Regions from separate parts of the Stenotrophomonas sp. KH_029 genome, predicted to be linked through region 2. Evidence: predicted binding sites of a transcription regulator. Region 2 holds the regulator's gene; each other region holds the start of a gene.

Region 1 (10,027 bases), 2.2 Mb from region 2:
GGCTCGTCGAAGGTGGAGCTGATGACTTCGCCGCGCACGGTGCGCTGCATTTCGGTCACTTCTTCCGGGCGTTCGTCGATCAGCAGCACGATCAGGTGCACGTCCGGATGATTGGTGGTGATCGCCGTGGCCACCTGCTGCATCATCATCGTCTTGCCGGCCTTGGGCTGGGACACGATCAGCGAACGCTGACCCTTGCCCTGCGGTGCCATCAGATCGAGGATGCGGCCGGTGATGTCCTCGGACGAACCGTTGCCGCGTTCCAGGGTGAAGCGCTTGCGCGGGAACAGCGGGGTCAGGTTCTCGAACAGCACCTTGTTCTTGGATGCTTCCAGCGGCTCACCGTTGATGGTGTCCACGATCGACAGCGCGAAGTAACGCTCGCCGTCCTTCGGGAAGCGGATGCGGCCGGACAGGTGGTCGCCGGTGCGCAGGTTGAAGCGACGGATCTGGCTGGGCGAAATGTAGGTATCGTCCGGGCCGGCCAGGTAGCTGGCTTCGGCCGCGCGCAGGAAGCCGAAGCCGTCCGGCAGGATTTCCAGCACGCCGTCGGCGGCCACGCCGTCGCCATGGCGGGTCAGCACCTTGAGCAGGGCGAAGATCACGTCCTGCTTGCGGGCGCGCGCCACGCCTTCGGAGATCTGCAGCTGCTCGGCGATTTCCAGCAGCTTCTGCGCCGGCATGCGCTTGAGGTCGCTCAGCGAATAGACCGGGAAGCCTTCGGGCACGTTGGCCTGCTGGCTGCGCACGAACGGCTGCTGCGGCTCGTTGTTGTCCTGCGGCATGCCGTCGTCGTTGTAGCGATCGCCACCGCGGTTGCGGTCGCGGCGATTGCGGAAACGGTCGCGGCGGTTGCCCTGGCCCTGGCCCTGGCCTTGGCCTTGGCCTTGGCCTTGGTTCTGGCCTTGGTTTTGGCCCTGGCCCTGGTACGGGTTCTGCCCGCCCTTGGGGGCGTTGTTGCCATTGGGGTTGCGCTGGCCACCGTCGCCGGTGTCCTGTTGTGCGCCGCCCTGGCCAGGCGAGGCATCGCCGGCCGGAGCCTGCTGCTGCGGCGCCGACGAAGCGGCGACCGGCGCCGGCGCGTCAGGCGCGGCAGCCAGGGGCAGGCCATGTTGTGCGGGGGGGGAGCCTGCGTCGGTAGCGTTGGCGGCCTTGGCAACGCGGGGCTTGCGCACGCGCTTCTCGGCAGGCGCGTCGGCGCTCCCGGGTTCGGAAGTAGTGATATCGGACAAGTGCTGGATTCCTCGCTAGAAGGTGCGAGCGCCCGGCAGGGCAGCGAACGTTGGGAAAGGATCTGGAGAGAACGGCGTCCAGAAGGTGCGGCGCGCGAATGCGGCCGGATATGCCGACACTAACACCGGCTCGCGGCGGCGCGCAAGCTGGGTGGGGCAGGGTCATTCATGCGGGCGATGGGCCCGCGTGGCAGCCGGGGGTGGGCCGGCTGCCTGCGTCGATCAGGCCAGGGCCTTGTCGAGCATGCCGGCCAGCTGGGCCTTGCCGACCGCGCCGATCTGCTGCGCCTGGACTTCACCGTCCTTGAACACCAGCAGCATCGGGATCGAGCGCACGTGGTACTTGGCGGCCAGGGCGCGGTTCTGGTCCACGTTGACCTTGGCGATCTTGGCGCGGCCGTTGTAGGCGTCGGCCAGTTCGTCCAGGGCGGGGGCGATCATCTTGCACGGGCCACACCATTCGGCCCAGAAATCGACCAGCACCGGTTCCTTGGAATTCAGCACTGCGCTATCGAAGTCGGCGTCGCCGACATGTACAACCTTGTCGCTCATCTTGGTCTCTCGTTTGGAGTGCACCCGGCCGGGCCGGAGGAGGTTGAACCTGGACGACGCCGACCGGCGCCATCTTCGTCTGCTGCCTCTTGGCCGCGCGGGCGGCCAGCGGTGCGTCAAGGGGCTGCCCCGACGCTCACGGCGGGCAGTGTACCCCTATCGTCGCGGGCGGACAGGCGTGCCCTGGAAAGAAGCATCCTGCCATCGCCACCCCGCGTGCCGGTAGCTGGCAGGCTCTATATAGGGGGCGATGGCGACCGCTTCCAGCGCCTCCGGCCGGCCTGTTCAACTGCCGGCAGGCGCGGTGAATACGCCGCCGGAGGCGCGCATCGGGAGCGTTGCCGGCTGTCTCGCCAGGTTTTGAGACGCCTGACAGCGGTTTGCCGCCGACATTGCGCTAAACTGGGACATTGTGCGGCGCCCCAGGACCAGCGAGGTCCGGCGCCGCCTTCCCCGGCGCAGGGGCCGCTAAGGCGACGGTGCCCTCCCCAAGATTGCAAGCCACCCGCACCTCTGCCGGGCTGGCCTTACCAAGACGGACACATGAGCGACAAACCGCTGACCGATTTGACCTTCTCCACTTTCGACCTGCATCCGACCCTGCTTGCGGGCCTGGGGGCGGCTGGTTTCACCCGCTGCACGCCGATCCAGGCACTGACCCTGCCGGTGGCACTGCCCGGCGGCGACGTCGCCGGCCAGGCCCAGACCGGTACCGGCAAAACCCTGGCGTTCCTGGTCGCGGTGATCAACCGCCTGCTGACCCGCCCGGCACTGGCCGACCGCAAGCCGGAAGATCCCCGCGCGCTGATCCTGGCCCCGACCCGCGAGCTGGCCATCCAGATCCACAAGGATGCGGTCAAGTTCGGCTCGGACCTGGGCCTGCGCTTTGCGCTGGTCTACGGCGGGGTGGACTACGACAAGCAGCGCGAGATCCTGCAGCAGGGCGTGGATGTGATCATCGCCACCCCCGGCCGCCTGATCGACTACGTCAAGCAGCACAAGGTGGTCTCGCTGCACGCCTGCGAGATCTGCGTGCTCGACGAAGCCGACCGCATGTTCGACCTGGGCTTCATCAAGGACATCCGCTTCCTGCTGCGGCGCATGCCCGAGCGCAGCACGCGCCAGACCCTGCTGTTCAGCGCCACGCTCAGCCACCGCGTGCTGGAGCTGGCCTATGAGCACATGAACGAGCCGCAGAAGCTGGTGGTGGAGAGCGAGTCGATCACCGCCGCGCGGGTGCGCCAGCGCATCTACTTCCCGGCCGACGAAGAGAAGATCCCGCTGCTGCTGGGCCTGCTGTCGCGCAGCGAAGGCGCGCGCACCATGGTGTTCGTCAACACCAAGGTGTTCGTCGAGCGCGTGGCGCGTTCGCTGGAAAAGGCCGGTTACCGGGTCGGCGTGCTGTCCGGCGATGTGCCGCAGAAGAAGCGCGAAAGCCTGCTCAACCGCTTCCAGAAGGGCCAGCTGGAAATCCTGGTGGCCACCGATGTGGCCGCCCGCGGCCTGCACATCGACGGCATCAAGTACGTCTACAACTACGACCTGCCGTTCGATGCCGAAGATTACGTGCACCGCATCGGCCGTACCGCCCGCCTGGGCGAGGAAGGCGATGCGATCAGCTTCGCCTGCGAACGCTATGCGATGGGCCTGCCGGACATCGAGGCCTACATCGAACAGAAGATCCCGGTCGAGCCGGTCACTAGCGAAATCCTGACCTCGCTGCCGCGCCCGGAGCGCGCACCGGCCGAGCCGGGTGAAGAAGGCGACGAGAACGAGAGCGTCGGCCAGATCTTCCGCGAGGCCCGCGAAGCGCGTGCCGCCGAAGAACAGCGCCGTGGCGGCGGCAGCAGCAGCGGCCGCGGTGGCAAGCCGTCGTCGGCCGGCCGCGGCGAGCGCCGCGGTCCGGGCGAGCGCAGCGCCGGCACCGGTGCCGATGGCAAGCCGCGCCGTGAGCGCAAGCCGCGCGCGGAAGGCGAGCAGCCGCTGGCCGAAGCAGCCGCCAAGCCGCAGGACGTGGTGGCCCCGGTCGACGCGCCGAGCGCGGCCGACAGCCCGGCGGTGGAAGGCGAGCGCGCACCGCGCAAGCGTCGCCGCCGTCGCCACGGCCGCCCGGTCGAAGGCGCCGAAGGCGCGGCAACCACCGGCCCGGTAACCCCGGTGCAGGTCACCGCCAGGCCGATGCGCGGCACCGCACCGCCGGCCGACCCCAGCACGTCGTTCCTGACCCGCATCGGCCGCAAGATCCGCCGGATGCTGTCGGGCCAGTAAGCCGAAGCACCCGACCGTTGGTCGGGTGACATCCCCGATCAGCGGGTAGCAAAGCCCCCTTGGTAAGGGGGCGGCCGCGAAGCGGCGGGGGTTCGGGTGCCGATAAGCCGGGGCCCACGGTTTGCGCAGCCAACCGTGGGGCGACAGCGCGAATGCGATGTCGCTCTCCCCTTGGTAAGGGGGCGGCCGCGAAGCGGCGGGGGTTCGGGTGCCGATAAGCCGGGGCCCACGGTTTGCGCAGCCAACCGTGGGGCGACAGCGCGAATGCGATGTCGCTTCCCCCGACCAACGGTCGGCACCTACCGTCTGACACCCCACCTCCACGCAGCCACCCTCGTCCTGCATAATCAGGCAATGAGCGTCCTGCGTTTTGACAATGTCAGCAAACAATATGCCGGCGGCCACCAGGCACTGGTGGACGTCAGCTTCGATGTCGCGCCCGGGGAAATGCTGTTTGTCACCGGCCATTCCGGTGCCGGCAAGAGCACCCTGCTCAAGTTGATCCACCTCGACGAGCGGCCCAGCCGCGGCGCGGTGATCTTCGATGAGCGCAACCTGCTCAAGGTGCGCGGCGGCAGCATCCCGCGCCATCGCCGCCAGGTCGGTGCGGTCTACCAGGACCACCGCCTGCTGATGGACCGCAGCATCGCCGAGAACGTGGCGCTGCCGTTGATCCTGCGCGGTACCCGGCGTGGCGAGATCGGCAAGCGGGTGCGTTCGGTGCTGGAGCGGATGGGCCTGGGCCACCGCGAGAAGGCGCTGCCCTCGCAGCTGTCGGCCGGTGAGCAGCAACGCGTCGGCATCGCCCGCGCGATCGTCGGCGAGCCCAAGCTGCTGGTGGCCGATGAACCCACCGGCAACCTCGATCCCACCCTGGCGGCGGAAATCATGGCCCTGTTCGCCGAGCTGCCCGAGCGCGGCACCAGCGTGCTGGTGGTCAGCCACGACCTGGCCCTGCTGCGGCACATGCGCAAGCGCGTGCTGATCCTGGACCACGGCAAGCTGATCGACGACATCTCGCCGCAGGACCTGGCCGAATGAGCGCACCCACCAACAAGGATGCTGCGGCACCGTCGCGCCTGGGCGTGTGGCTGCACCACCATGGCCACAGCGTGGTGTTCAGCCTGGGCCGCGCCTGGCGCAAGCCATGGGCCACCCTGCTCACCGTGATGGTGATGGCGCTGGCCCTGGCATTGCCGCTGGGCCTGTCGATCGCGCTGGACAACCTCAAGCATTTCGCCGGCAGCGTGCAGCAGTCGCGCGATATCAATCTGTTCCTGAAGACCGACGTGGCCGCCGCCGCGGCCGGGCAGGTGGCCGACACGCTGCGCGGCCGTGCCGACGTGGCCAATGTCACCGTGCAGACCCCCGAACAGGGCCTGGCCGAACTGCGCGACGGCGCCGGCCTGGGCGAGGCGATCGATGCACTGCACGACAACCCGCTGCCGACCCTGCTGATCGTCACCCCGCGCGCCGGCACCGACGATGCGCGCCTGGCGCAATCGCTGGAAGGCCTGCCGCAGGCCGACCTGGTCCAGCACGACGCACTGTGGCGCAAGCGCCTGGATGCCTGGCTGGGCTTCGGCACGCGGCTGGTGCAGGTGCTGTCGGTACTGCTGGGGCTGGGTGCGGCCCTGGTGGTGGGCAACACCGTGCGCCTGGACATCCAGGCCCGCCGCGAGGAAATCGGCGTGCTGCAGCTGCTTGGTGCCAGCGACGGCTTCATCCGCCGCCCGTTCCTGTACCTGGGCGCGTGGTACGGCCTGGGCGCCGGTGCGCTGGCCCTGGCGCTGATCGGTGCGGCCGGGCTGGCGTTGCGCCCGCCGCTGGCGGCGTTGTCGGAAAGTTATGCCAGCCCGTTCGTGCTGCATGGGCTGGACCTGCTGCATTCATCGTTCGTGCTGGTCGGCACCGTGGTGCTGGGCTGGCTGGGTGCGTGGCTGGTGACGGGACATTTCCTGCGCCAGACCCGGCCTACCGAAACCTGAGGCCCGCATGCGCCCGCAGTCCCTGAAGCACCTGGCCGACGACACACCGCGCGTGATGGTGGTCGATGGCTCCAAGCTGGTCCGCAAGCTGATCGCCGATGTGCTGCAACGCGAACTGCCGGCGGTGGACGTGGTGGGCTGCGCGAGCATCGAAGAGGCGCGCGCGGCGCTGGCGGCCGGCCCGGTCAACCTGGTCACCACCTCGTTGACCCTCAGCGACGGCGATGGCCTGGCATTGGCGCGGATCGTGCGCGACACCGCCGGGCAGGCCTATGTGCCGGTGATCGTGGTGTCCGGCGATGCGCAGCAGCACCTGGAGCAGCGCCGCTTCACCGAGTACGTCACCGACTATTTCGACAAGGCGCTGGGCCATGAAGCCCTGGCCACCTTCATCCGCGGCTACGTGCAGCCGGAAACCATTCCCGGCGCCACCATCCTGTATGTCGAGGACAGCCGGGTGGTCGCCGAGGCGACCAAGCGCATGCTCGAACGCCAAAGCCTGCGGGTGCTGCACGTGATGACCGCCGAGGAAGCCTTCGCGCTGCTCACCGCCGAATCGCTGGGCCGCAGCAGCCACCGCATCGACCTGGTGCTGACCGACGTCACCCTGAAGGGCGAGCTCAGCGGCCGCGATGTGGTCGAGCGGGTGCGGGTGGACTTCGGCTACGGCAAACGCCGCCTGCCGGTGCTGGTGATGACCGGCGACGGCAACCCCCACAACCAGTCCAGCCTGCTGCAGGCCGGCGCCAACGATCTGGTGCAGAAGCCGATCGAAGAGCGCCTGCTGGTGACCAAGGTGCTGTTCCAGCTGCGGCTGGCGCGCCTCAACGACAAACCCGTGGTGCGATGAACGACGACGTACAACCCAGTATCCAGCTGGAACCGAGCTGGAAGGCCCGTGTAGGCGATTGGCTGCTGCGCCCGGAAATGCGCGAGCTTTCCAGCTTCCTGCGCCAGCGCAAGGCCGCCGGCGCGCATGTGTTCCCGCCCGGGCCGCAGATCTTCGCCGCCTTCGATGCCACCCCGTTCGACCAGGTCAAGGTGGTCATCCTCGGCCAGGACCCGTATCACGGCCGTGGCCAGGCCCATGGCCTGAGCTTCTCGGTGATGCCCGGGGTGCCGGTGCCGCCGTCGCTGCTGAACATCTACAAGGAAATCGAGGCCGACCTGGGCATTGCGCGCCCGGACCATGGCTGCCTGCTGCCATGGGCGCGCCGGGGCGTGCTGCTGCTCAACGCGGTGTTGACCGTGGAAGAGGGCCAGGCCGGCGCGCACCAGGGCCGCGGCTGGGAGGGTTTCACCGACCATGTCGTGGATACCCTCAACCGCGAACGCGAGGGCCTGGTGTTCCTGTTGTGGGGCAGCTATGCCCAGCAGAAGGGCAAGGTCATCGACGCCGGTCGCCACCGCGTGCTGAAGGCGCCGCATCCCTCGCCGCTGTCGGCGCATCGCGGCTTCCTGGGCTGCCGGCATTTCTCGGCGGCCAACGACTACCTCGAGCGCCGTCATCTCGGCCGCATCGACTGGTCGCTGCCGCCGCGCGCGGCGCTGGATGTGGCCGGGTAGGTGGAACCAGGCGCGCTGGCTGAACGGTCGACAACCCCATTGGCCTGAATGGGGGTTCGTGGCCAGGCCGTTCAGCGAAAAACCACGCCAGACCGGGCTATTTATCCTGGCAAGTAATTGATTTGTAAGGCGTAGATTAAAATTCCCAGCCTGCTCGCCACTGTCATCATTTCGCGCTATGTTAGACCGGTATTCCGCGCCAGTGTTTCATCAGCAGAACGCTGGAACTTCTTTGTCCTTTAGCAGTCCAAGTTCCCGACTGCTAAGATGAGCCCTATGAGCCAGATCACCTCTACTGCCCTTGTGGCAAACAATCTCCCGGTTCCCAGTGCGCTTGGTTCGCTGGACGCCTATATCGGTGCCGTGCACCAGATCCCGGTGTTGTCGGTCGATGACGAGCAGGACCTGGCCCGCCGTTTCCGCGACGGGCAGGACCTGGACGCCGCGCGCGAACTGGTCCATTCCCACCTGCGCTTCGTGGTGCACGTTGCCCGTGGCTACAACGGCTACGGCCTGGCGCTGGGCGACCTGATCCAGGAAGGCAACATCGGCCTGATGAAGGCGGTCAAGCGTTTCGACCCGGACATGGGCGTGCGCCTGGTGTCCTTCGCGGTGCATTGGATCCGTGCGGAAATGCACGAGTTCATCCTGAAGAACTGGCGCATCGTCAAGGTCGCCACCACCAAGGCGCAGCGCAAGCTGTTCTTCAACCTGCGCAAGTCCAAGACCCGCCTGGGCTGGTTGAACGCGGCCGAAGTCAGCGCGGTGGCCAAGGACCTGAACGTTTCCGAGCGCGAAGTGATGGAAATGGAGTCGCGCCTGTCCGGCCGCGATATCGGTTTCGATGCGCCCAGCGACGAGGACAACGAAAACGCGCCGCCGTCGCCGGCGGCCTACCTGATGGCCGACGCCGAAGACCCGTCGATGGCCTACGAGCGTGCCGACAGCGAAGACAACCAGCTGCAGCTGCTGCGCGAAGGCCTGGCCGAACTGGATGCGCGTTCGCGCGACATCATCCGCCGCCGCTGGCTGGATGCCGACAGCAAGGTGACGCTGCAGGAACTGGCCGACGAGTACGGCGTTTCGGCCGAGCGTATCCGCCAGGTCGAAGCCAACGCGCTGAAGAAGATGAAGGCGCTGTTCACCGCCTGACCGGTGGCACGGCGTAGTAGCGAAAAAGCCCGGCAATGCCGGGCTTTTTCATGCCCGCGCCACGCCAGGGGGCCATGCCCGGCAGCGTGCGGATCCTGCCGATGGCAACCGCATTGGGTACCATCGCGATGGGGTGTTGTGCAGTCGCCTTGGGATTTCCGCCCCCCGTTTTGGAGTCATCCCGATGTCACGCGGTTCATTGGCTGCCCACCATTCGCTGTGCTGGTAAGCCAACCCATGATTTATTGATGGAATCTGCAGAACGAGCCCTTCAACGTCTGCGACACTCTTTGCAAGCATCAGCCCCACGAAGAAAGGGATGCCTGTCATGCATGTTCCTCCGCCTCCTGTTCCAGCAAGATTGCGCGAAATGCTCAAGGACTATCCGGGGCATATCGAGCGATTGCAGGAAGTGCTCATTCGATCTGTGGAGCAATCCCGACGGCTTCCGGTGATGCCGTTTGACGATGCGATCTCGGCACTAGAGGGACGGCTGGGAACGTTCATGGTTGAGGCCCGCGAAGAGCTGGATGTTGCCAAGATGGATGGTGATTCGGAAATGATCTCGCGTGCTGACAGAAAGTTCAGATTGATGTTCAGGGCGCGCTCTGGAAATGGAGGGATGAAAGGGTTGCACGATTTATGGGAGTACTTCGAGAAGAACAAGGAGGTCTTCTAAATGAGCTCGCCAAATGCAGTAGCGCAATCTGGATCGCTCCGGGCGACGAAGGCTGCGGTCGCTACGTCCCCGAAGCCGTCCTCAACCATCTTTGATAGGTTGCTTCAATGAATGGTTCAATGGCGTGCTTTAGGGCGCGGGAAGGTGCCCGCCATGTGCCGTACGCGTTATTCAGCTACCGATTTATTGATGGAGTCGGTAGAACGGTCCCTTCATATCTGCAAGACTCCCTGCAAGTATCAGCTCCATGAAAAGGACATCCGCCATGTTGCTTCCGCCGCCCCCTGTTCCAGCGAAGTTGCGCGAAATGCTCAAGGACTACCCGGGGCATATCGAGCGATTGCAGGAAGTGCTGAATCGATCCGTGGAGCGATCTCTGCGGCTTCCGTTGATGCCGTTTGACGATGCGATCTCAGCACTCGAAGGACGGCTGGAAACGTTTGTCTTTGAAGCTCGCGACGAGTTGAAAGTGGCCGAGATCTCTGGTGATCCCTTGGCCGTTGCTGCCGCCCAGGAGAAGTGGAGGTTGATGCGCATGGCAAGAAGTGGAGGCGGCGGAATGCTCGATATTAGTGACTTGGCTGAGTACT
Region 2 (10,027 bases):
GCCGGCTGACGGCCACCTCGCAGGCGCCGATCAGCGCGCTGGCATGGGCCTGGCGGCGGTGGCTGCTGCCCAGCGCGGCGATCGAGGCCGGGTCCAGGTCTTCGCGCTGCAGCTCGCCCAGCTGGTGTTCCAGGTAGCCGATGCGGTCGCTGACATCGCCCTGGCGCGACAGCGCGTCGGCCTCGTCGACCAGCGCCTGCCAGCGCGCGGCGGCCTGGCGGACCTGGATGCGCTGGGCCTCGTTGCGGGCGAAGGCGTCCAGTAGCGCCAGCTGCGAGGGCCGGGCCAGCAGGGCCTGCTGTTCGTGCTGGCCGTGGATCTCCACCAGGGTGGCGGCCAGTTCGGTCAGCTGGGTCAGGGTGACCGGGCGGCCGTTGATCCAGGCCCGCGAGCCGCCGTCGGCGCGGATGATGCGGCGCAGCTGGCACTGGTCTTCGTCGTCGAGCTCGTTGTCGCGCAGCCAGCGCCGCGCCGGCGCATCCTGGCCGGGGGCGAACTCGGCCGACAGTTCGGCGCGCGCCGCGCCGTGGCGGACCACGCCGCTGTCGGCGCGCAGCCCGGACAGGAAGCCCAGGGCGTCGACCATCAGCGACTTGCCGGCGCCGGTCTCGCCGGAAACCACGGTCATGCCCGGTCCGAACTCCAGTTCGGTGGCGCGGACGACGGCAAAATCCTTGATCGATAGATGTCTTAGCATGGTTGTCTGTTCTCGAGCCGGGCAACGCTAGCATGGGCCGGCGTTGGCTCCAATGACTTGCCATCGCCCCCGCCAGCCATTATCTAGGGTTGCGTCTCACAGGTTGATTCCATGCACCCCTCCGCCTCCCATCTTGCGCCCCGTGCCCGGCATCTGCTGCGCACGCTGATCGCACGCCACATCCAGGACGGCGAGCCGGTCGGCTCGCAGACCCTGGCGCGGCTGGCCGGGCTGGATGTCAGCCCGGCCACCATCCGCAACATCCTGGGCGACCTGGAAGACCTGGGCCTGCTCAGTTCGCCGCATACCTCGGCCGGCCGGGTGCCGACCGCGCACGGCTACCGGGTGTTCGTGGACAGCCTGGTCAAGATGCAGCCGCCCGGGGAGGGCGAGCTGAGCCGGCTGCGCAGCGAACTGGCCACCGGCAGCGGCACCCAGGCCCTGCTTGGCAGTGCCTCGGAGCTGCTGTCGGCGATGAGCCACTTCGTCGGGGTGGTCAGCGCGCCGCGCCGGGAGCAGTTTGCCTTCCGGCATATCGATTTCGTGGCGCTGGATGCGCGCCGGGTGCTGGCGATCCTGGTGTTTGCCGACAATGAAGTGCAGAACCGGGTGATCGAGCCGCGCCGCAGCGTCGAGCCGGCCGAGCTGGAGCAGGTGGCCAATTACCTCAACGCGCACTGCGCCGGCCGGCCGCTGGCCGAGATCCGCGCCCGGCTGCTGCTGGAGCTGCGCGATGCGCAGTCGGAGATGGAGCAGCTGCTGGCGCACAGCATCGAACTGGCCGAGCAGGCCATGGTGCCGCCGGCCGACGACATGGTGCTGGCCGGACAGACCCGGCTGATGGGGGTGCAGGACCTGTCCGACCTGGAGCGGCTGCGCGAGCTGTTCGAGGTGTTCGCCAGCAAGCGCGAGATCCTGCAGCTGCTGGAACGCACCATCCAGGCCCCGGGCGTGCGCATCTTCATCGGCGAGGAGACCGGGGTGATGCCGCTGGAGGGGGTGTCGCTGGTCACCGCGCCGTACTCGGCCGACGGCCAGGTGCTGGGCGTGCTCGGGGTGATCGGCCCCAAGCGGATGGCCTACGACCGCATGATTCCGCTGGTGGAGGCCACCGCGCAGGTGCTGGGCGCCGCGCTGGGTTCGCCCGCTGCCGGCGGATTGTCCCGCGATCGGGACTAAAGCGCCCGCTGGACTCTTGAATCCACCCGCCGCGCCCATATAGGGGTGGGTGGAGGCGGAGAGTCACCGCCAAGGATCCGGAAATGAACCAAGACCAGCCAGATATCGCACCCCAGACCCCGGCAGCCGCTGAACCGGCCGCCGATTCGCTGCAGCAGCAGCTGGACAGCCTGCACAACGAGCTGGCGCTGCTGCGCGCCGAGTCGCTGCGCGAGCGCGCCGACCTGGACAACCAGCGCAAGCGCGTGGCCCGCGACGTCGAGCAGGCCCGCCGTTTCGCCAATGAAAAGCTGCTGGGCGAGCTGCTGCCGGTGTTCGACAGCCTCGACGCCGGGCTCAATGCCGCCGGCAGCGAGCCCAGCCCGCTGCGCGAAGGCCTGGAGCTGACCTACAAGCAGCTGCTCAAGGTGGCCGCCGACAACGGCCTGACCCTGCTGGACCCGACCGGCCAGCCGTTCAACCCCGAACACCACCAGGCCATCAGCCAGGCCGACGCGCCCGACGCGGCGCCGGGCAGCGTGGTCCAGGTGTTCCAGAAGGGCTACCTGCTCAACGACCGCCTGCTGCGGCCGGCGCTGGTCGTGGTCGCCCGCGATTGACCGGCAGCGGACGCTGAACGGGTTTTGCCAGCATCGGACACTGTGTTTGGTGGATGGCTTGAAAGTCCCGGCAGCGTCCCACACATCCCATTCATAACCCGGCAGCTGCCGGATGTTCCCAGAACTTTCAGGAGTCTCCCTCATGGGCAAGATCATTGGTATCGACCTCGGCACCACCAACTCGTGTGTGGCGATCATGGACGGCGGCAAGGCCCGCGTCATCGAAAACGCCGAAGGCGACCGCACCACCCCGTCCATCGTCGCCTACACCAAGGATGGCGAAGTGCTGGTCGGCGCCTCGGCCAAGCGCCAGGCGGTGACCAACCCGAAGAACACCTTCTACGCCGTCAAGCGCCTGATCGGCCGCAAGTTCACCGACGCTGAAGTCCAGAAGGACATCGCGCACGTGCCCTACGGCATCATGGCCCACGACAACGGCGATGCCTGGGTGCAGACCAGCGACGCCAAGAAGATGGCGCCGCAGGAAATCTCCGCACGCGTGCTGGAGAAGATGAAGAAGACCGCCGAAGCCTTCCTGGGCGAGACCGTCACCGAGGCGGTGATCACCGTGCCGGCCTACTTCAACGACAGCCAGCGCCAGGCGACCAAGGACGCCGGCCGCATCGCCGGCCTGGAAGTCAAGCGCATCATCAACGAGCCGACCGCTGCGGCCCTGGCCTATGGCCTGGACAAGGGCGACGGCCGCGACCGCAAGATCGTGGTGTACGACCTGGGCGGCGGCACCTTCGACGTGTCGATCATCGAGATCGCCAACGTCGACGGTGAGAAGCAGTTCGAAGTGCTGGCCACCAACGGCGACACCTTCCTGGGCGGCGAAGACTTCGACAACCGCGTCATCGAGTACCTGGTCGACGAGTTCAACAAGGACCAGGGCATCGACCTGCGCAAGGATCCGCTCGCCCTGCAGCGCCTGAAGGACGCCGCCGAGCGCGCCAAGATCGAGCTGTCCACCAGCCAGCAGACCGAAGTGAACCTGCCGTACGTCACCGCCGACGCCTCCGGCCCGAAGCACCTGAACATCAAGCTGACCCGCGCCAAGCTGGAAGCCCTGGTGGAAGACCTGATCAAGAAGTCGATCGAGCCGTGCCGCATCGCGTTGAACGATGCCGGCCTGCGTTCGAGCGACATCGGCGAGGTGATTCTGGTCGGTGGCCAGACCCGCATGCCGAAGGTGCAGCAGGCGGTGACCGAGTTCTTCGGCAAGGAACCGCGCAAGGACGTCAACCCGGACGAGGCCGTGGCGCTGGGCGCGGCGATCCAGGGCGGCGTGCTGGGTGGCGACGTCAAGGACGTGCTGCTGCTGGACGTGACCCCGCTGTCGCTGGGCATCGAAACCATGGGCGGTGTGTTCACCAAGATCATCGAGAAGAACACCACCATCCCGACCAAGGCCTCGCAGGTGTTCTCCACCGCCGAGGACAACCAGTCGGCGGTGACCGTGCACGTGCTGCAGGGCGAGCGCGAGCAGGCCCGCTTCAACAAGTCGCTGGCCAAGTTCGACCTGTCCGGCATCGAGCCGTCCCCGCGCGGCATGCCGCAGGTGGAAGTGTCCTTCGACATTGACGCCAACGGCATCCTGCACGTGTCGGCCAAGGACAAGAAGACCAACAAGGAACAGAAGGTCGAGATCAAGGCCGGTTCGGGCCTGTCCGAGGACGAGATCGCGCGCATGGTCGCCGACGCCGAAGCCAACCGCGAGGAAGACAAGAAGTTCCATGAGCTGGTCCAGGCCCGCAACCAGGCCGACGCGCTGATCCACGGTACCCGTACCGCGATCACCGAGCACGGCAGCAAGGTCGGCGGCGATGTGATCGGCAAGGTGGAAGCGGCGCTGGCCGACCTGGAAACGGCGATGAAGAGCGACGACAAGGCGCAGATCGAAGCCAAGTCGAAGGTGCTCGAAGAAGCCGGCCAGGCGCTGTTCGCCGCTTCGGCGGCGGCCGAGCAGGGCGGTGCCGCCCCGGGCGCCGACGCCGGTGCCGGCAACGGCGCCCACGACGACGTGGTCGACGCCGAGTTCACCGAAGTCAAGGACGACAAGAAGTCCTGATCCGGACAAGACGCGGGGCGTTGCGCAGGCAACGTCCCGTTGTCGTTTCCCCCAGGTCCTGGCAGCCGTAGTACGGCTTGTCGGGGCGCACGACGAAAGAGCGGACCTGGTTCCGCTCTTCCGCTTTGACGAATCCCGACTTCCGGATACCGATTCAAGCTATGAGCAAGCGCGATTACTACGAAGTGCTGGGCGTGTCCCGCACCGCCACCGACGAAGAACTGAAGAAGTCCTACCGCCGTTGCGCGATGAAGTTCCACCCGGACCGCAACCCCGGTGACAGTGCCGCCGAAGCCGCCTTCAAGGAGTGCAAGGAGGCCTACGAGACCCTGTCGGACGGCAACAAGCGGCGCATGTACGATGCCCACGGCCACGCGGCGTTCGAGCATGGCATGGGCGGCGGTGGTGGCGGCCCGGGCGGCCCGGACATGGGCGATATCTTCGGCGACATCTTCGGCAACATCTTCGGAGGTGGCGGCGGTGGCGGCCAGCGCCAGGCGCGTCGCGGTGCCGACATCGGCTATGTGATGGAGCTGGACCTGGAAGAAGCGGTGATGGGCGTGGAACGCCGCATCGAGATTCCGACCCTGGCCGAGTGCGACGACTGCCACGGCAGCGGTTCCGAAGACGGCAAGGTGGATACCTGCAGCGTGTGCAACGGCCATGGCCAGGTGCGCATCCAGCGTGGCATCTTCGCCATGCAGCAGGCCTGCCACAACTGCAACGGGCGCGGCAAGATCATCCAGAACCCGTGCAAGACCTGCCACGGCAACGGCCGTGTCGAGGAAGACAAGGTGTTGTCGGTCAAGGTGCCAGCAGGCGTGGACACCGGCGACCGCATCCGCTTGTCCGGCGAAGGCGAGGCCGGCCCGGCCGGGACGCCGCCGGGCGATCTGTATGTGGAAGTGCGGGTGCGCGAGCATGCGATCTTCCAGCGCGACGGCGACGACCTGCACTGCGAAGTGCCGATCCGGATCTCGCAGGCCGCGCTGGGCGACACCGTGCGCGTGGCCACCCTGGGCGGTTACGCGGAAATCCGCATCCCGGCCGAAACCCAGACCGGCAAGCTGTTCCGCATGCGCGGCAAGGGCGTGCGTTCGGTGCGCAGCCGCAGCGAAGGCGACCTGTACTGCCGCGTGGTGGTGGAAACCCCGGTCAACCTCACCCCCGAGCAGCGCAAGCTGCTGGAGCAGTTTGAAACCACCTTCACCGGCGAGGAAGCGCGCAAGCATTCGCCGAAGTCGGCGACCTTCATCGACGGGGTCAAGGGTTTCTGGGACCGGATGACCTCGTAAGCGACGCCGGTTCCTGTGATGTAGCGAAGGCCTCCTGGCTACAGGAGGCCTTTTTTGGTTCTTCGCCGATTTACGTGGGAGGTCAGTTGCGGAGCACAGCCTCAGATCAAAGGCAGCTACCCACGTATGCGCTGATTGGGTTGGCGCGGGTGGGTTGGCGGGACACGCCGTGAACCCATCCGTGGGGGCTTGGCGAAAACATCCATGTTTTCGACAGTCCCGCCAACCCACCCGCGCCAACCCTCCACACATGGCTGGCACGCACGGGAAAGCGTAGGTCCGAGCCATGCTCGGACAAGGTGATGCCGGAACGAAGCGTGTCCGACCACGGGTAGGACCCACCCCGATGAGGTTGCTAGGGACTAGAGCAGTGGGGCCGAGCGCTGGTCGGACGCTGTTGATCTTGACCTTGATCTACCTCCCCCTTGGAGCGAGCCGAGCATCGCAGCGGCATCGGGGGCGAAGAGGCGCGGGTGTCTGAGCGAAGCGAGTTCCGCGCCGTCCCCCGATGACGCGAGAAGCGCAGGGCACCGGCGGGCGCAGCCCGACGGCGAGCGGATGGGGGCGTGTTCTTTGGTTACTTTCTTGCACGAGCAAGAAAGTGACTCGCGCCCCGCAGGGGCACGAAACGCTGTTGAGTTTGTCCGCGAAGCGGAAACAGCAACCGCATCCGGGCAACGGCCCGCACTACCGGTGGCATGTGTCCCCACAATGCCACCGCATTTGACGGGCTGTAGCCCCGCACATGGGCAAATAGCATCTTTTTGCCCCCGTCACCCTCGCAACATCGGGCGTAAAATGCCCGTATGAACGAATCCCTCGAAAGCCACCTGGTCCACGGCCGCCGCCAGCGTCCGGACGGTCCGTCGCCGGTCGACGTCATCTCGGTACAGTCGCAGCTGGTCTACGGCCATGCCGGCAACAGCGCGGCGGTGCCGCCGCTGCGCGCGCTGGGCGTGCGCGTGGCCGAAGTGCCGACCACGCTGCTGAGCAATGCGCCGTTCTACCCGACCACGCGCGGCCGCGTGCTGCCGGCGGACTGGTTCGCCGAACTGCTGCAGGGCGCCGCCGAGCGCGGCCTGCCGCAGCGGGCACGGATGCTGGTGTCCGGGTACTTCGGCAGCGTCGGCAATGGCGCGGCCTTCGCCGACTGGCTCGACCAGGTGCTGCCGGCCTGCCCGCAGCTGCGCTACTGCCTGGACCCGGTGATCGGCGATACCCACACCGGCCCCTATGTGGAGCCCGGGTTGGAGGCCATTTTCGCCGAGCGGCTGCTGCCGCATGCCTGGCTGGTTACCCCCAATGCGTTCGAACTGGGCCGGCTGACCGGCATGCCCAGCCTGGCCGAAACCGATGCGATCGCCGCCGCCCAGGTACTGCTGGCGCGCGGCCCGGAATGGGTGCTGGCGCACAGCGTCGGTGGCCAGCCGGGCCAACTGGTGACCCTGGCGGTCAGCCGCGGCGCGATCTGGCGCTGGACCTCACCGCACCTGCCGGTGGACGTGGCCGGTACCGGCGATGTGCTGATGTCGCTGCTGGTCGCGTTCCTGCTGCGTGGCGAAACCATCGAGCAGGCGATCTCGCGGGCGATCGCCGGCGTGCACGTGGCACTGGAGACCACCCTGGCCAACGGCCATGAGGAATTCGACGTGCTGGCCGCCGCCCCGGCCGCGCTGGCACTGCCGGCGCGCTTCGTGCCCGAGCGCATCGCGTGAGCGCAGTGGTCGTTGGCATCGTCGGCAGTGCCGGTGCCTACGGGCGCTGGCTGCGCCGGTTCCTGGAGCAGCGCCTGGGTCTGGAGGTGATTGGCCACGATCCAGCCGATCCGCAGTCGGACAGCCCGGAGACCCTGCTCGAACGCGCGCAGGTGCTGATCTTCTCCGCACCGATCCGGCACACGCCCGCGCTGATCGCCGCGTACGTCGCGCGATCGGCGGGTCGTGAAGCCGGTCGCCTGTGGCTGGATGTCACCTCGGTCAAATCCGCACCGGTGGAGGCGATGCTCGCCTCGCAGGCCGAGGTGGTGGGCCTGCATCCGATGACGGCCCCGCCCAAGGCGCCCACGCTGAAGGGCAGGGTGATGGTGGTCTGCGAGGCGCGCCTGTCGCAGTGGCAGCCGTTCGTGCAGCAGCTGTGCGACGCACTGGAAGCGGAGTGCGTGCGTGCCACGCCCGAGCATCACGATCAGGTCATGGCGCTGGTCCAGGCGATGGTGCATGCCACGCATTTGGCCCAGGCCGGCGTGCTGCGCGAGTACGCGCCGATCCTGGGCGCGTTGCCGGCGCTGATGCCGTACCGGTCGGCATCGTTCGAGCTGGATACCGCGATCATCGCGCGCATCCTCTCGCTCAATCCGGCGATCTACGAAGACATCCAGTTCGGCAATCCGCATGTGGCACCGATGCTGGACCGGTTGCTGGAACAGCTGCAGCAGTTGCGTGCGCAGGTCGGGCAGGGCGACGATGCCGCGCGCGCCGCCTTCCGCCAGCAGCTGCTACTGGACAACCGCGACAGCCAGGGCGAGGCGGTGCTGGCCGCTGGCAACTACACCTTCGAGCGGGTCGGTTACCTGCTGGCCGACCTGACCGAGCGCAACGCGATCAGCGTGCACCTGCCCGAGGACCGCCCCGGTTCGCTGCGCGAACTGCTGCACGTGTTCGAACGCCATCGGGTCAGCCTGGCCTCGATCCATTCCTCGCGCACGCCCGGTGGTGAAGTGCACTTCCGGGTCGGGTTCGTGGCGGGCAGCGATGCCCTCGCGTTGCAGGCGGCCGCGATCGAAATCGACGCCTCCGGCATCGGCCGCGTGCTTCCGCGCTGACACGGTGCATTGCAACATTCATCCACAGGGGGTGTGGATGATCTGCGCACAAACATGTGGATAAGTGCGCAGGCGCCTTGCACTGAAAGGCTGTCAAGATGCTTGGTCAAAATTTGACCAACATCCGTGCAACTTTTTTCGACCGCCTCAGGTGACGAGGGTGAGCTCACCGCCGGCGGTGCGGAACTCCCGGCCGTCGCGGATCAGGTGGCGGCCATCGGCCAGTTCGTAACGCGCGCCCTGGCCGTTGCCTGCGGCCGCATCGGCCGGCTCATCCTTGAATTCGATGATGACGTAATCGTCGCCGTTGGCGTCGGTGGCGGGGAACTGTCGGAACGACATGAAACACCTCCTGCAGCGCATCTTGGTGATGGGCTGCAGGATGCGATGCCAGGTGTTACCGGCCCGTCATCAATCGATGAATTGCAGGCGTGCCAGTTCGGCGTACAGCCCGCCCTCGGCCAGCAGCTGCGCGTGGGTGCCCTGGGCGACGATGCGGCCATGGTCCATCACCACGATGCGGTCGGCCTTGAGCACGGTGGCCAGGCGATGGGCGATCACCAGCGTGGTACGCCCGGCCATCAGCCGCTCCAGCGCCTGCTGCACGGCGCGCTCGCTCTGCGCATCCAGCGCGCTGGTGGCTTCGTCCAGCAGCAGGATCGGGGCATCCTTGAGCAGGGCGCGCGCGATCGCGATGCGCTGCTGCTGGCCACCGGACAGGCGCGCGCCGCGTTCGCCCAGTTCGCTCAGGTAGCCATCGGGCAGGGCCTGCAGGAACTCGTCGGCCTCGGCTGCGGCCGCCGCGCGCTGCACCTGCTCATCGCTGGCTTCCAGGCGGCCATAGCGGATGTTGTCCAGCGCGGTGCTGGCAAACAGCGTGGGCTGCTGCGGCACCAGCGCCATCTGCGCACGCAGCTGGGCCGGGTCGACCCGGCGTACATCCACGCCATCGACCAGGATGCGGCCAGCCGACGGGTCGTGGAAGCGCAGCAGCATCGACAGCACCGTGCTCTTGCCGGCACCGGACGGGCCGACCAGGGCCACGGTCTCGCCCGGGCGCACGTGCAGGTCGAAATGCGCCAGCGCGGCGGTGTCCGGGCGCTGCGGATAATGGAAGACCACGTCTTCGAAGCGGATCTCGCCGCGCAGCGGCTGCGGCAGCGGCTGCGGATCGGCCGGGGTGGTGATCTCGATTTCTTCCTGCAGCAGTTCGGCGATCCGGCCCATGCCGCCGGAGGCGCGTTGCAGTTCGTTCCAGACCTCGGCCAGGGCGCCGACCGAACCGCCGCCGATCAGCGCATACAACACGAACTGGCCCAGCGTGCCCGGGCTCATGCGGCCGTCGATGACGTCATGCGCGCCCAG
Region 3 (10,027 bases), 2.1 Mb from region 2:
GCTGGGCGAGCTGGTATTGACCCGCGAGTAGTAGCTGCCCGGATCCGGGTCCGGCCCGGTGCCGCCGCTGGCCACGGTGAAGGCGATGCGGGTATCGGCGGCCGGATGGGCGCCCTGCGCATCGGTGACCCGGCTGGCGCGGACGTCGAAGCGGCACGCTTCGCCGGCGACCAGCGCGGTGTTGGTCGACAGGGTGAAGCGGGTTCCGCTGCTGGCGTGGGTCAGCGGCACGCTGCCGGACTGGCCGCAGCTCAGGACCAAGGCGCCGCTGGCCAGGGTGACGGTTTCGCTGAAGGTGACGTCCAGGTCGGCCGCGGCCGGGAAGGTGCTGGCGCCCTGTTCGGGGGTGGTGGTGCGTACCGAGGGCGGGGTGTTGGGGCCGGTGCCGCCGCCACCGCTGAAGCTCTGGCCGGCGTTGCAGGCACCGAAGGTCTGCGCCGCCGAGGCAGCCCAGCTGAAGTGGGTGTACTGGCTGCCGCTGCCGGTGAGCTGCAGGGAGGTGCCCGGGGCGGTGCTGTTGCTCTCGCTGACCGGGATGTTCTGGCTGGTCAGCCCGGCGGCCGGGCCGGCGGCGGCGGTGATGGTGCCTTCGTAACTGATGAACTGGATGACCTTGCCGCTGCCATCGACCAGTGCGATGCCGTCGTTGGCGCCGTTCTGCAGGCCGTTGCTGGGGTAGGTGAGCGTGGCCAGGGTGGCCTTGCCGCAACTGGCGGCGGTGCCGGCAGGGACCGGGTTGTTGGCGTATACGGTGGCCGCCGACGGGGTGCTGCCGTTGTACAGGTACAGCCGATAGCTGCTGAGGTCCTCACCGGCCGTGGCGACGACTTCGATCGCCTCGCCGACGTCGCCGGCGGCGGTGTTGTCGTCGTAATGCAGTTCATTGATGAATACGTCCGCCTGGGCAGCGCCGGCAGCCAATGCCAGCAGGCACCCCAGGGACAGCGGTGTGAGCAACCTCATCTACGTCTCCTTGTGATTGGGTATTGCCGGCCGAATCTAATCAATTCAGATGACACATCTATCGATATGTCGGTATCGGCCGCCAGCATTGAGACGTGCGTCAAGAAAATGACGGTCCAAGGGGCGTTGCGGTGCCTGGACGGCAGGCCAGCCCCGGGGTTGGACGAAGTCTGGCCGGCCGTGCCGCGCTCCGGCCCGGCTCCCTGTGGGTGCGGGCCGGACCTGCGGCATTGGGGCGGAGCAGTAAAAATTTGCCGGCTACCCCTTGAAAGGCTCCCGGCCAGCCTCATCTCTGCTCTGTCCCGCACTGTCGGGTTTTTTCGTGAGCGTGGTTGGCAGTCGCCCCGGGTGACTGCTAACGCCGCCAGACTTTCCAAGACCAATCAACAACTTAAGAGGTCTCACATGAGTATCAAGCCGCTTCATGACCGCGTCGTAGTCAAGCCGATCGAAGCCGACGAAGTCTCGTCCGGTGGCATCTTGATCCCCGATTCCGCCAAGGAAAAGTCGACCAAGGGCGAAGTTGTGGCCGTGGGCCCGGGCAAGCCGCTGGACAACGGCAGCGTGCGCGCGCCGTCGCTGAAGGTCGGTGACAAGGTCATCTACGGCCAGTACGCCGGCAGCAGCTACAAGGCTGAAGGCGTCGAGTACAAGGTCCTGCGCGAAGACGACGTGCTCGCCATCGTTGGCTGAGCCGGTTGAACCGGGCCGTGCCCGGTTCGCCGCTGTCGTTCTTCGTTCCTCATTACATACAGCCGGGCAGCGCCCGGCTCTACAGAAAAGGTAATCGCAATGGCTGCCAAAGATATTCGTTTCGGTGAAGATGCCCGTTCGCGCATGGTGCGCGGCGTCAACGTGCTCGCCAATGCCGTCAAGGCCACCCTGGGCCCGAAGGGCCGCAACGTCGTGCTCGAAAAGAGCTTCGGCGCCCCGACCATCACCAAGGACGGCGTGTCCGTCGCCAAGGAAATCGAACTGGCTGACAAGTTCGAGAACATGGGCGCGCAGATGGTGAAGGAAGTTGCTTCCCGCACCAACGACGACGCCGGCGACGGCACCACCACCGCCACCGTGCTGGCCCAGGCCCTGATCCGCGAAGGCGCCAAGGCCGTCGCTGCCGGCATGAACCCGATGGACCTCAAGCGCGGTATCGACAAGGCCGTGATCGCCGCCGTCGCCGAGCTGAAGAACATCTCCAAGCCGACCACCGACGACAAGGCGATCGCCCAGGTCGGCACGATCTCGGCCAACTCCGACGAATCGATCGGCAACATCATCGCCGAAGCGATGCGCCGGGTGACCAAGGAAGGCGTGATCACCGTTGAAGAAGGCTCGGGCCTGGACAACGAGCTGGACGTGGTCGAAGGCATGCAGTTCGACCGCGGCTACCTGTCGCCGTACTTCATCAACAACCAGCAGTCGCAGACCGCCGACCTGGACGATCCGTACGTGCTGCTGCACGACAAGAAGATCTCCAACGTGCGCGACCTGCTGCCCGTGCTGGAAGGCGTGGCCAAGTCCGGCAAGCCGCTGCTGATCATCGCTGAAGACATCGAAGGCGAAGCGCTGGCGACCCTGGTGGTCAACACCATCCGTGGCATCGTCAAGGTCGTGGCCGTCAAGGCACCGGGCTTCGGCGACCGTCGCAAGGCGATGCTGGAAGACATGGCCGTGCTGACCGGCGGCACCGTGATCTCCGAGGAAATCGGCCTGTCGCTGGAAAAGGCCACGCTCAAGGACCTGGGCCGCGCCAAGAAGGTGCAGGTCTCCAAGGAAAACACCACGATCATCGATGGCGCCGGCGAGAAGGCCAACATCGAAGCGCGCGTGACCCAGATCAAGACCCAGATCGAAGACACCTCCTCGGACTACGACCGCGAGAAGCTGCAGGAACGCGTGGCCAAGCTGGCCGGCGGCGTTGCCGTGATCAAGGTCGGCGCTTCGACCGAAATCGAGATGAAGGAAAAGAAGGACCGCGTCGACGACGCCCTGCATGCTACCCGTGCAGCCGTTGAAGAAGGCGTGGTGCCGGGCGGCGGCGTTGCCCTGGTCCGTGCGGTCACCGCACTGGCCGGCCTGAAGGGTGCCAACGAAGACCAGAACCACGGCATCCAGATCGCCCTGCGCGCGATGGAAGCCCCGCTGCGCGAAATCGTCGCCAACGCCGGCGAAGAGCCGTCGGTCATCGTCAACAAGGTCAAGGAAGGCACCGGCAGCTTCGGCTACAACGCGGCCACCGGCGAATTCGGCGACATGCTGGAATTCGGCATCCTGGACCCGACCAAGGTGACCCGTTCGGCGCTGCAGAACGCCGCCTCGATCGCCGGCCTGATGATCACCACCGAAGCCATGGTGGCCGATGCCCCGAAGAAGGATGACGGCGCCGGCGCAGCTGGCGGTGGCATGGGCGGTATGGGTGGCATGGGCGGCATGGACTTCTGATGCCGTCGCCGGCCGCTGGCCGGCACGCATCGGTCCGGTAGGTGCCGACCGTTGGTCGGCACACACCATCGGCCGCACAAGAAAAACCCCGCCGCAAGGCGGGGTTTTTTTGTGCGTGCATTGCTGGGGTCACCGCGCGCTCGTCGTTGCCTCGGCCGCCCCCGGCGCCACGCCTTGCCGCGACCGGTGCCATCCGGCTACGCTCGGCAGATGCCTACTTCCATGATCGTCGTCGATGACTTCCTCGCTCCGGACGACGCGCAGTCCCTGCGCACTGCCGGGCTGGGACTGACCTATCCCGAGCAGGATGGCGCCTTTCCCGGCCGCAACTCGGTCGAACGGCTGGAAATCGACGGCCTGGACCAGGTCGTCTCGCGGTTGGTCAACGAACCGCTGCGCGCGGTGTCGCCGCGGCAGTCGCATGGCAAGTTCCGCATCACCCTGGCCAATGACGTGGGCCGCGCCAGGGTGCATGTGGACCGTTCGCACTGGTCGGGCATTTTGTACCTCAGCGCGCCGCAGGACTGCCAGGGCGGCACCGAGTTCTTCCGTCATCGCCGCACCGGCACGGAACGGCTGGCGCTGGATGATGCGGAGTTGGCGCGGTACGGCTATGCCGACCGCCCGGCCATGCACCGTGACATCATCGAGCGGGACAGTGCCGACGATGCGCAGTGGGAAATGACCATGCGCGTGCCGATGCACTTCAACCGCCTGGTGCTGCTGCGGCCGTGGCTGTGGCATACCGCCGGCCCGGCATTCGGTGACCGCATGGAGAACGGCCGGCTGGTCTACCTGATGTTCTTCGAATCGGCTTGAGCCGCACGATACAACCCTTTCACAGACGATCTTCCGGGGTTATGATTAGGCGACTAATCACTTATCTGCATCCCGATGCTGGAACCCAAGCACCATGCCTTCCTTGCCGAGATGCAGCGCCGCGGCCATACCGAGCGTGATGGCCTGGCGCAGTGTTTCCAGCTGCTCTCGCTGGCCAGCGCGATCGACCAGGACTGCGCCAACCGGCTCGCACCGCTGGGCCTGAGCGAGGGCCGCTTCGTGCTGCTGTTCCTGCTGCAGGGTGCGGCCGAACCGCTGTCGCCGCACCAGCTTGCCGAGCGCGCCGGCGTCGCCCGTGCCACCGTGACCGGGTTGCTGGATGGGCTGGAGCGCGACGCGCTGCTGGAACGGCACAGCGATGCGCACGACAAGCGTCGCATCAACGTCCGCTTGACCGCCGCCGGCGAAGCCCTCGCGGTGGCGTTGTTCGACCAGCACCGCCAGTGGATCGGCAGCCTGTTCGCCGATCTCGGTGATGCCGAGCGCGCCCTGCTCAGCGGCCTGCTGCAGCGGATCTGGGCGCGCACCGATGCCGGTCGGGCCGGATGAAGACGCCGCCACTGTCGCGCGAACGCCGCGCCCAACTGGATGGCGGCCATGCCGAGGCGACCCATCTGGCCGAAATCCTAGCGCTGGATTTCGCCAGGCTGCTGGCCAGCGTCGCCCCCGCGCTGCCGGCTGCTGCGTTGGCCAGCATGGGCAAGGCCGCCGGCAGTGGCATCACCGTGCGCATGCAGGGCGCAGCCACCCTGCTGCGCGCGCACGCACTGGGCGATGCCGCGCAGTGGCGCGAGCACCGCAGCGACACCGTGCGCGGCTGGGCCTGTTACCTGATCGGCAGCGACCCGCGCCTGTCGCTGGAGCACAAGCTCGATGCATTGCGCGCGCTGGCCGACGACGGTCATTTTGGCGTGCGCGAATGGGCCTGGCTGGCCGTGCGCCCGCACATCGCCGCAGAACCGCTGCGGGTGCTGGCGCATCTGCAGCCGTGGACCGCCGATGCGTCCGCCAATGTGCGCCGCTTCGCCTGCGAAGCGCTGCGCCCCCGCGGCGTATGGGCTGCGCATATCGCCTTGTTCAAGCAGGAGCCGCAGCATGCGCAGGGCCTGCTGGAGGCGCTGTGCTGCGATGAGTCGCGTTATGTGCAGGACGCGGTCGGCAACTGGTTGAATGATGCCGGCAAGAGCCAGCCCGACTGGGTGCGCGCGCTGTGCGCCCGCTGGCAGCAATGCCATGCCGATGATCCGGCCAACACCCATATCCGCAAGCGCGCGTTGCGCTCGCTCTGACCCCAGGAAGCGCCATGTCGTACATGTTGATCGAGCTCTACACCGCCACCCCCGCCTGGACCGCGCTGGATGCGTTGTCGCGTGCGGCCCTGTTCGCCCGCATCGGCGCCGGCATGCAGCACGTGGATCCGGCCCGGATCACGCCGCTGGCGATGGGCCCGCTGGACCAGGACGTGCCGCATACCAGTGCCGAGCAGTTCTATGCGGTCTGGCAGTGCAGCGCGCGCCAGGATGCCGATGCTCTGCTGGCGGCGATCGAAGCGACCGGCTGGCACACCTATTTCACCACCACCCACGTCGCCGGCGCCGCCGGCGGGCTGCAGCAGCACCTGGCCGAGCTGGCGGCGCTGCCCAAGGCATAAGCAGGACGGCGACGGCTGAACATGCGGTTCCAGTTGCGTTTGAAACATTTTGCACTGCGCAGAAGCTGTGCTATCAATACTCCCCAATGAACGCACGCCACGCCAATTCCTACTTTTGGTATTACTTTCCGAAGCCACCGGCGGAGGAAGGCATGCGCTCACCCTGAAGAAAGCTTCAGACGCATACCCGAAAGCCGCCAGCGCACCTGGCGGCTTTTTTGTTGCCGCCGCGCTGGGGACCCCCACTTCCAAGGAGTTTCCCCCGATGCCCCCGCACACCGACGACCTGCGTATCCGCAAGATCGAACCGTTGACCCCGCCGGCCCAACTGCTGGCGATGCTGCCCTGCGATGAGCAGGCCTCCGATACGGTCAGCGCCTCGCGCGCGGCCCTGCACGAGATCCTGCACGGCCGCGACGACCGCCTGGCCGTGGTGATCGGCCCGTGCTCGATCCATGATCCGGTGGCCGCCATCGAATACGCCCAGCGCCTCAAGCCGCTGCGCGATGCCTATGCCGATGAGCTGGAGATCGTCATGCGCGTGTACTTCGAAAAGCCGCGCACCACGGTCGGCTGGAAGGGCCTGATCAACGATCCGGACCTGGACGGCAGCTTCAACATCAACAAGGGGCTGCGCGTGGCGCGCGGCCTGCTGCGCGACATCAACAAGCTGGGCCTGCCGGCCGGCGTGGAATTCCTCGATGTGATCTCCCCGCAGTACATCGCCGACCTGGTCGCCTGGGGCGCGATCGGCGCGCGCACCACCGAAAGCCAGGTGCACCGTGAACTGGCCTCGGGGCTGTCGTGCCCGGTGGGATTCAAGAACGGTACCGACGGCAACATCAAGATCGCCGCCGACGCGATCGGCGCAGCGTCCAATCCGCATCACTTCCTGTCGGTGACCAAGCAGGGCGACACCGCCATCGTAGCCACCGCCGGCAACCCGGATTGCCACGTGATCCTGCGCGGCGGCAAGATCCCCAACTACGATGCCGCCCACGTCGAGGCGACCTGCCAGACCCTGGCCAAGGCGCAGCTGGCACCGCGCATCATGATCGACGCCAGCCACGCCAACAGCAGCAAGAACCCGGAAAACCAGCCCAGGGTCATCGCCGACATCAACGCGCAGCTGGCCGATGGGGAAGAGCGCATCGTCGGGGTGATGATCGAAAGCCACCTGGTGGCCGGGCGCCAGGACCTGGTGGAGGGCCAGCCGCTGGTCTACGGGCAGAGCATCACCGATGGCTGCATCGGCTGGGACGCCTCGCTGGCGGTGCTGGAAAGCCTGGCCGGCGCGGTGCGGGCGCGGCGGGCGGCGCGGGTGAGCCAAGCCGCGTAGTAGGTACCGACCGTTGGTCGGTACACCACCTCACACGACCAACGGTCGGGTGCTACCGGTGCATTGAACGTAGGGCAGGTCACCCGACCAACGGTCGGGTGCTACCGGTGCATTGAACGTAGGGCAGGCCGCCCGACCAACGGTCGGTCGCTACCGGTGCATTGAACGTTCCGTTCAATGCACCTCGTCGCGGTAGACGAACTTGGGCATTTCCCATTTGAAGTGGATCGCCAGCAGGCGCAGCAGGAAGCCGCCGCCCAGGCACCACAGCGTGGCCGCATTGAGCGATACGCCCAGCTCCAGCAGCACCAGCCACGCCGCGCCGGTAAGCAGGGTGATCACCGCGTACAGCTCCTTCTGGAAGATCAGCGGCACCTCGTTGCAGAGCACATCGCGCAGCACCCCGCCGAAGGCGCCGGTCAACATGCCGGCGATCAGCACGATCGGCGCGGCGTGCCCGCCCTCGCGTGCCACCGCGCAGCCGATCAGGGTGAAGCAGATCAGCCCCAGCCCGTCCAGCACCAGGAAGGTGCGACGGAAATGATGCATCCAGCGCGCCACCCAGGTGGCGATCAACGCCGCGCAGATGGTGAAGCCCAGGTACTCGGGGTGCTTCACCCAGCCCAACGGGTAGTGCCCGAGCACGATGTCGCGCAACGAGCCACCGCCCAGTGCGGTGACGCAGGCGATGATGATCACGCCGAACAGGTCCATCCGCCGCCGCCCGGCCGACAGCGCGCCGGTCATGGCTTCGGCGGAAATGGCGATGAGGTAGATCAGGGAGAGCAGCATGGGGAGCATCCGGACACGTCAGGCGGGGACGGAAACACGCAGCCGGCACACCCGTGCGGTGCACGGGCGTGGGGGTGGGATTCCGCTGCCGCTCCCGCTGTCCTTTTGCCTGAGAGTTCGGTGGCCAAGGCCACGTGCCCCTTCGGCGGGTCATTGAAGACCTCTCTCCAGATCGGCGTGTCGGATGCATGGTTGGTGGCGTATCACGCCACCGGCCTGAGCGATTATGGGAGCCTGCGCCTTCGGCGGGCGCCAGCGCGGCGCCTCTCTCCTGCATCCGGGGCGGATTCTAGCAGCCGCCGCGCCCCGGTTGGTCGATAATCCCGGTATGCCCGCTGAACCCACCCCCTGGTATGTGTACCTGCTGGAATGCCGCAACGGCAGCTACTACGCCGGCATCAGCAACGATGTGGAGGCCCGCTTCCAGGCCCACCTGGCCGGCAAAGGGGCCCGCTACACCCGCGCCAACCCGCCGTTGAAGGTGCTGGCGATGCGCGCCTACCCGGACCGGGCGGCGGCGTCGAAGGCTGAGTGGCAGCTCAAGCGCCAGCCACGCGGGCGCAAGCTGGCCTGGCTGCAGCAACCCTGAGGCCGGGCGCTGCCGGGCCCCCGCTTGTTCGCGTCCTGCCCGGCGCACTACCATCGTCCACCTTCCCGCGATCGGCTCACTGAGGCCGTGGAGTGTCATGTCACGCGATCTGGCCCTGTACCCGCAAGACGAAAACGGCGATGTGCTGTGGAACATGCTCCAGGATGGCGACGACCTGAGCATTCCCCGCGAAGTGGATTTTGCGCTGGTCTTTCCCGGCGAAGATGACGCCATCGGCTTTGCGGTGCATCTGCTGCGCAACGAACAGAAGGTGTCGCTGTCGCGGTACGAGGGCAACGAAGCGTTTCCCTGGCAGGTGGTGGTGTACCCGATGATGCTGCCCACGCATGCCAACATCGCCGGCTTCGAGGCCTTGCTGGATGCCGAGGCCGGCCCATACAGTGGCCGCGTCGATGGCTGGGGCTGCATCGCGCAGGGCTGAGCCTGCCCGCAGGCGCCGCTCCAATGCCGGTGCCGGTGTTGTGGCTTCAATCGGGTTGTTCCAACGGAGACCAACGATGTCGATGTTGTCTGTGATGTTCGCGCTGGCGGCGGCAACCACGCCTGCGCCCGCCGTTGCCGATCCGGCCACCGTGTCGGCGATCGAAGCGACCTGCCTGGACTACGTGGACGGCCAGCTCGAAGGCGATCCGGCCCGCGTGGCGCGTTCGCTGCACCCGGACCTGGCCAAGCGCGCGATCCTTGGCGACACCCCGGACGAGCGCCTGGGCCTGCGCCGGATGTCGAAGGAAGAACTGGTGGCGCTTACCCGGCAGGGCGCGTTGAAGACGCCCCGGGACCAATGGAACCGCCGCTGCAAGGTGCTCGATGTCACCGGCAACGCGGCCTCGGTGCGGCTGGAAACGCCCTGGTTCGTCGACTATTTCCACATGGGCCGGTTCGACGGGCGTTGGATCATCGTCAACGCGTTGTGGTACAGCAAACCGAAGGCGCCATAGGCGGTGGGCGCGGCTGGCAAGGCCTGGGCTGGGCTGCTGCTGGCGGTGGTACTGATCGGCGCCTTGCCGGGCGTGCTGTATCTGCTCGGCCTGGCCAGCGTCCACGCGCTGCCGCAGCCGGCCGCCGTTGCACCGACTCACCGCGCCGCCTGCGATGACACGCCGCGAGACGGGGTCGAGGCAATGAATCCCTGGGGCCACACTGTCGAACTGCTTACGCATTCGATGAAGAAAATCGCGCCGGTGCATCGCGAAGCATCATGGGTGGCAGCCCGGCACCTGATGCGTGGGCCGCGTATGCGCATGGGGCAGTGGCACCTGGCCAACGCCGCACTGACCACCTGGATCACCCGGCACTGGACGGCCACGCAGATCGCCGATACCGCCCGGCTGGAGGAATTCTGCCAGGTGCGCAATCGCCCTAGCGCGGCGGCAGCGCGAACATCAGGATG

The links. Region 2 encodes HrcA, which represses chaperone genes, less so after heat shock. Its sites were predicted from a motif close to TTNGCACTCNNNNNNNNNGAGTGCNAA; they were not measured.
Region 1: a site for HrcA is predicted at 7,846-7,872, ahead of rpoH (RNA polymerase sigma factor RpoH). Genes of this name have one in related genera too.
Region 3: a site for HrcA is predicted at 1,296-1,322, ahead of AC3ITM_RS17170 (co-chaperone GroES). Genes of this name have one in related genera too.

What each region holds. Positions count from the first base shown of each region.
Region 1 is NZ_CM174498.1:3,872,311-3,882,337, reverse strand. It holds gene rho (transcription termination factor Rho) at 1-1,232, opposite strand, end outside; gene trxA (thioredoxin TrxA) at 1,455-1,784, opposite strand; gene rhlB (ATP-dependent RNA helicase RhlB) at 2,328-4,052, shown strand; gene ftsE (cell division ATP-binding protein FtsE) at 4,407-5,093, shown strand; gene ftsX (permease-like cell division protein FtsX) at 5,090-6,040, shown strand; gene AC3ITM_RS17420 (response regulator) at 6,048-6,890, shown strand; gene ung (uracil-DNA glycosylase) at 6,887-7,606, shown strand; gene rpoH (RNA polymerase sigma factor RpoH) at 7,883-8,758, shown strand; gene AC3ITM_RS17405 (hypothetical protein) at 9,129-9,437, shown strand; gene AC3ITM_RS17400 (hypothetical protein) at 9,703-10,027, shown strand, end outside.
Region 2 is NZ_CM174498.1:1,708,053-1,718,079, forward strand. It holds gene recN (DNA repair protein RecN) at 1-697, opposite strand, end outside; gene hrcA (heat-inducible transcriptional repressor HrcA) at 809-1,876, shown strand; gene grpE (nucleotide exchange factor GrpE) at 1,960-2,475, shown strand; gene dnaK (molecular chaperone DnaK) at 2,618-4,546, shown strand; gene dnaJ (molecular chaperone DnaJ) at 4,708-5,841, shown strand; gene pdxY (pyridoxal kinase) at 6,648-7,556, shown strand; gene AC3ITM_RS07985 (prephenate dehydrogenase) at 7,553-8,662, shown strand; gene AC3ITM_RS07990 (hypothetical protein) at 8,810-9,004, opposite strand; gene AC3ITM_RS07995 (ABC transporter transmembrane domain-containing protein) at 9,074-10,027, opposite strand, start outside.
Region 3 is NZ_CM174498.1:3,808,194-3,818,220, reverse strand. It holds gene AC3ITM_RS17175 (endonuclease) at 1-963, opposite strand, end outside; gene AC3ITM_RS17170 (co-chaperone GroES) at 1,369-1,656, shown strand; gene groL (chaperonin GroEL) at 1,756-3,405, shown strand; gene AC3ITM_RS17160 (DUF6445 family protein) at 3,628-4,224, shown strand; gene AC3ITM_RS17155 (MarR family winged helix-turn-helix transcriptional regulator) at 4,300-4,794, shown strand; gene AC3ITM_RS17150 (DNA alkylation repair protein) at 4,791-5,534, shown strand; gene AC3ITM_RS17145 (DUF6616 family protein) at 5,549-5,896, shown strand; gene aroG (3-deoxy-7-phosphoheptulonate synthase AroG) at 6,162-7,235, shown strand; gene AC3ITM_RS17135 (trimeric intracellular cation channel family protein) at 7,410-8,027, opposite strand; glycine riboswitch at 8,117-8,208, opposite strand; glycine riboswitch at 8,217-8,311, opposite strand; gene AC3ITM_RS17130 (GIY-YIG nuclease family protein) at 8,356-8,616, shown strand; gene AC3ITM_RS17125 (ribonuclease E inhibitor RraB) at 8,714-9,058, shown strand; gene AC3ITM_RS17120 (nuclear transport factor 2 family protein) at 9,135-9,575, shown strand; gene AC3ITM_RS17115 (hypothetical protein) at 9,579-10,027, shown strand, end outside; gene AC3ITM_RS17110 (hypothetical protein) at 9,997-10,027, opposite strand, start outside.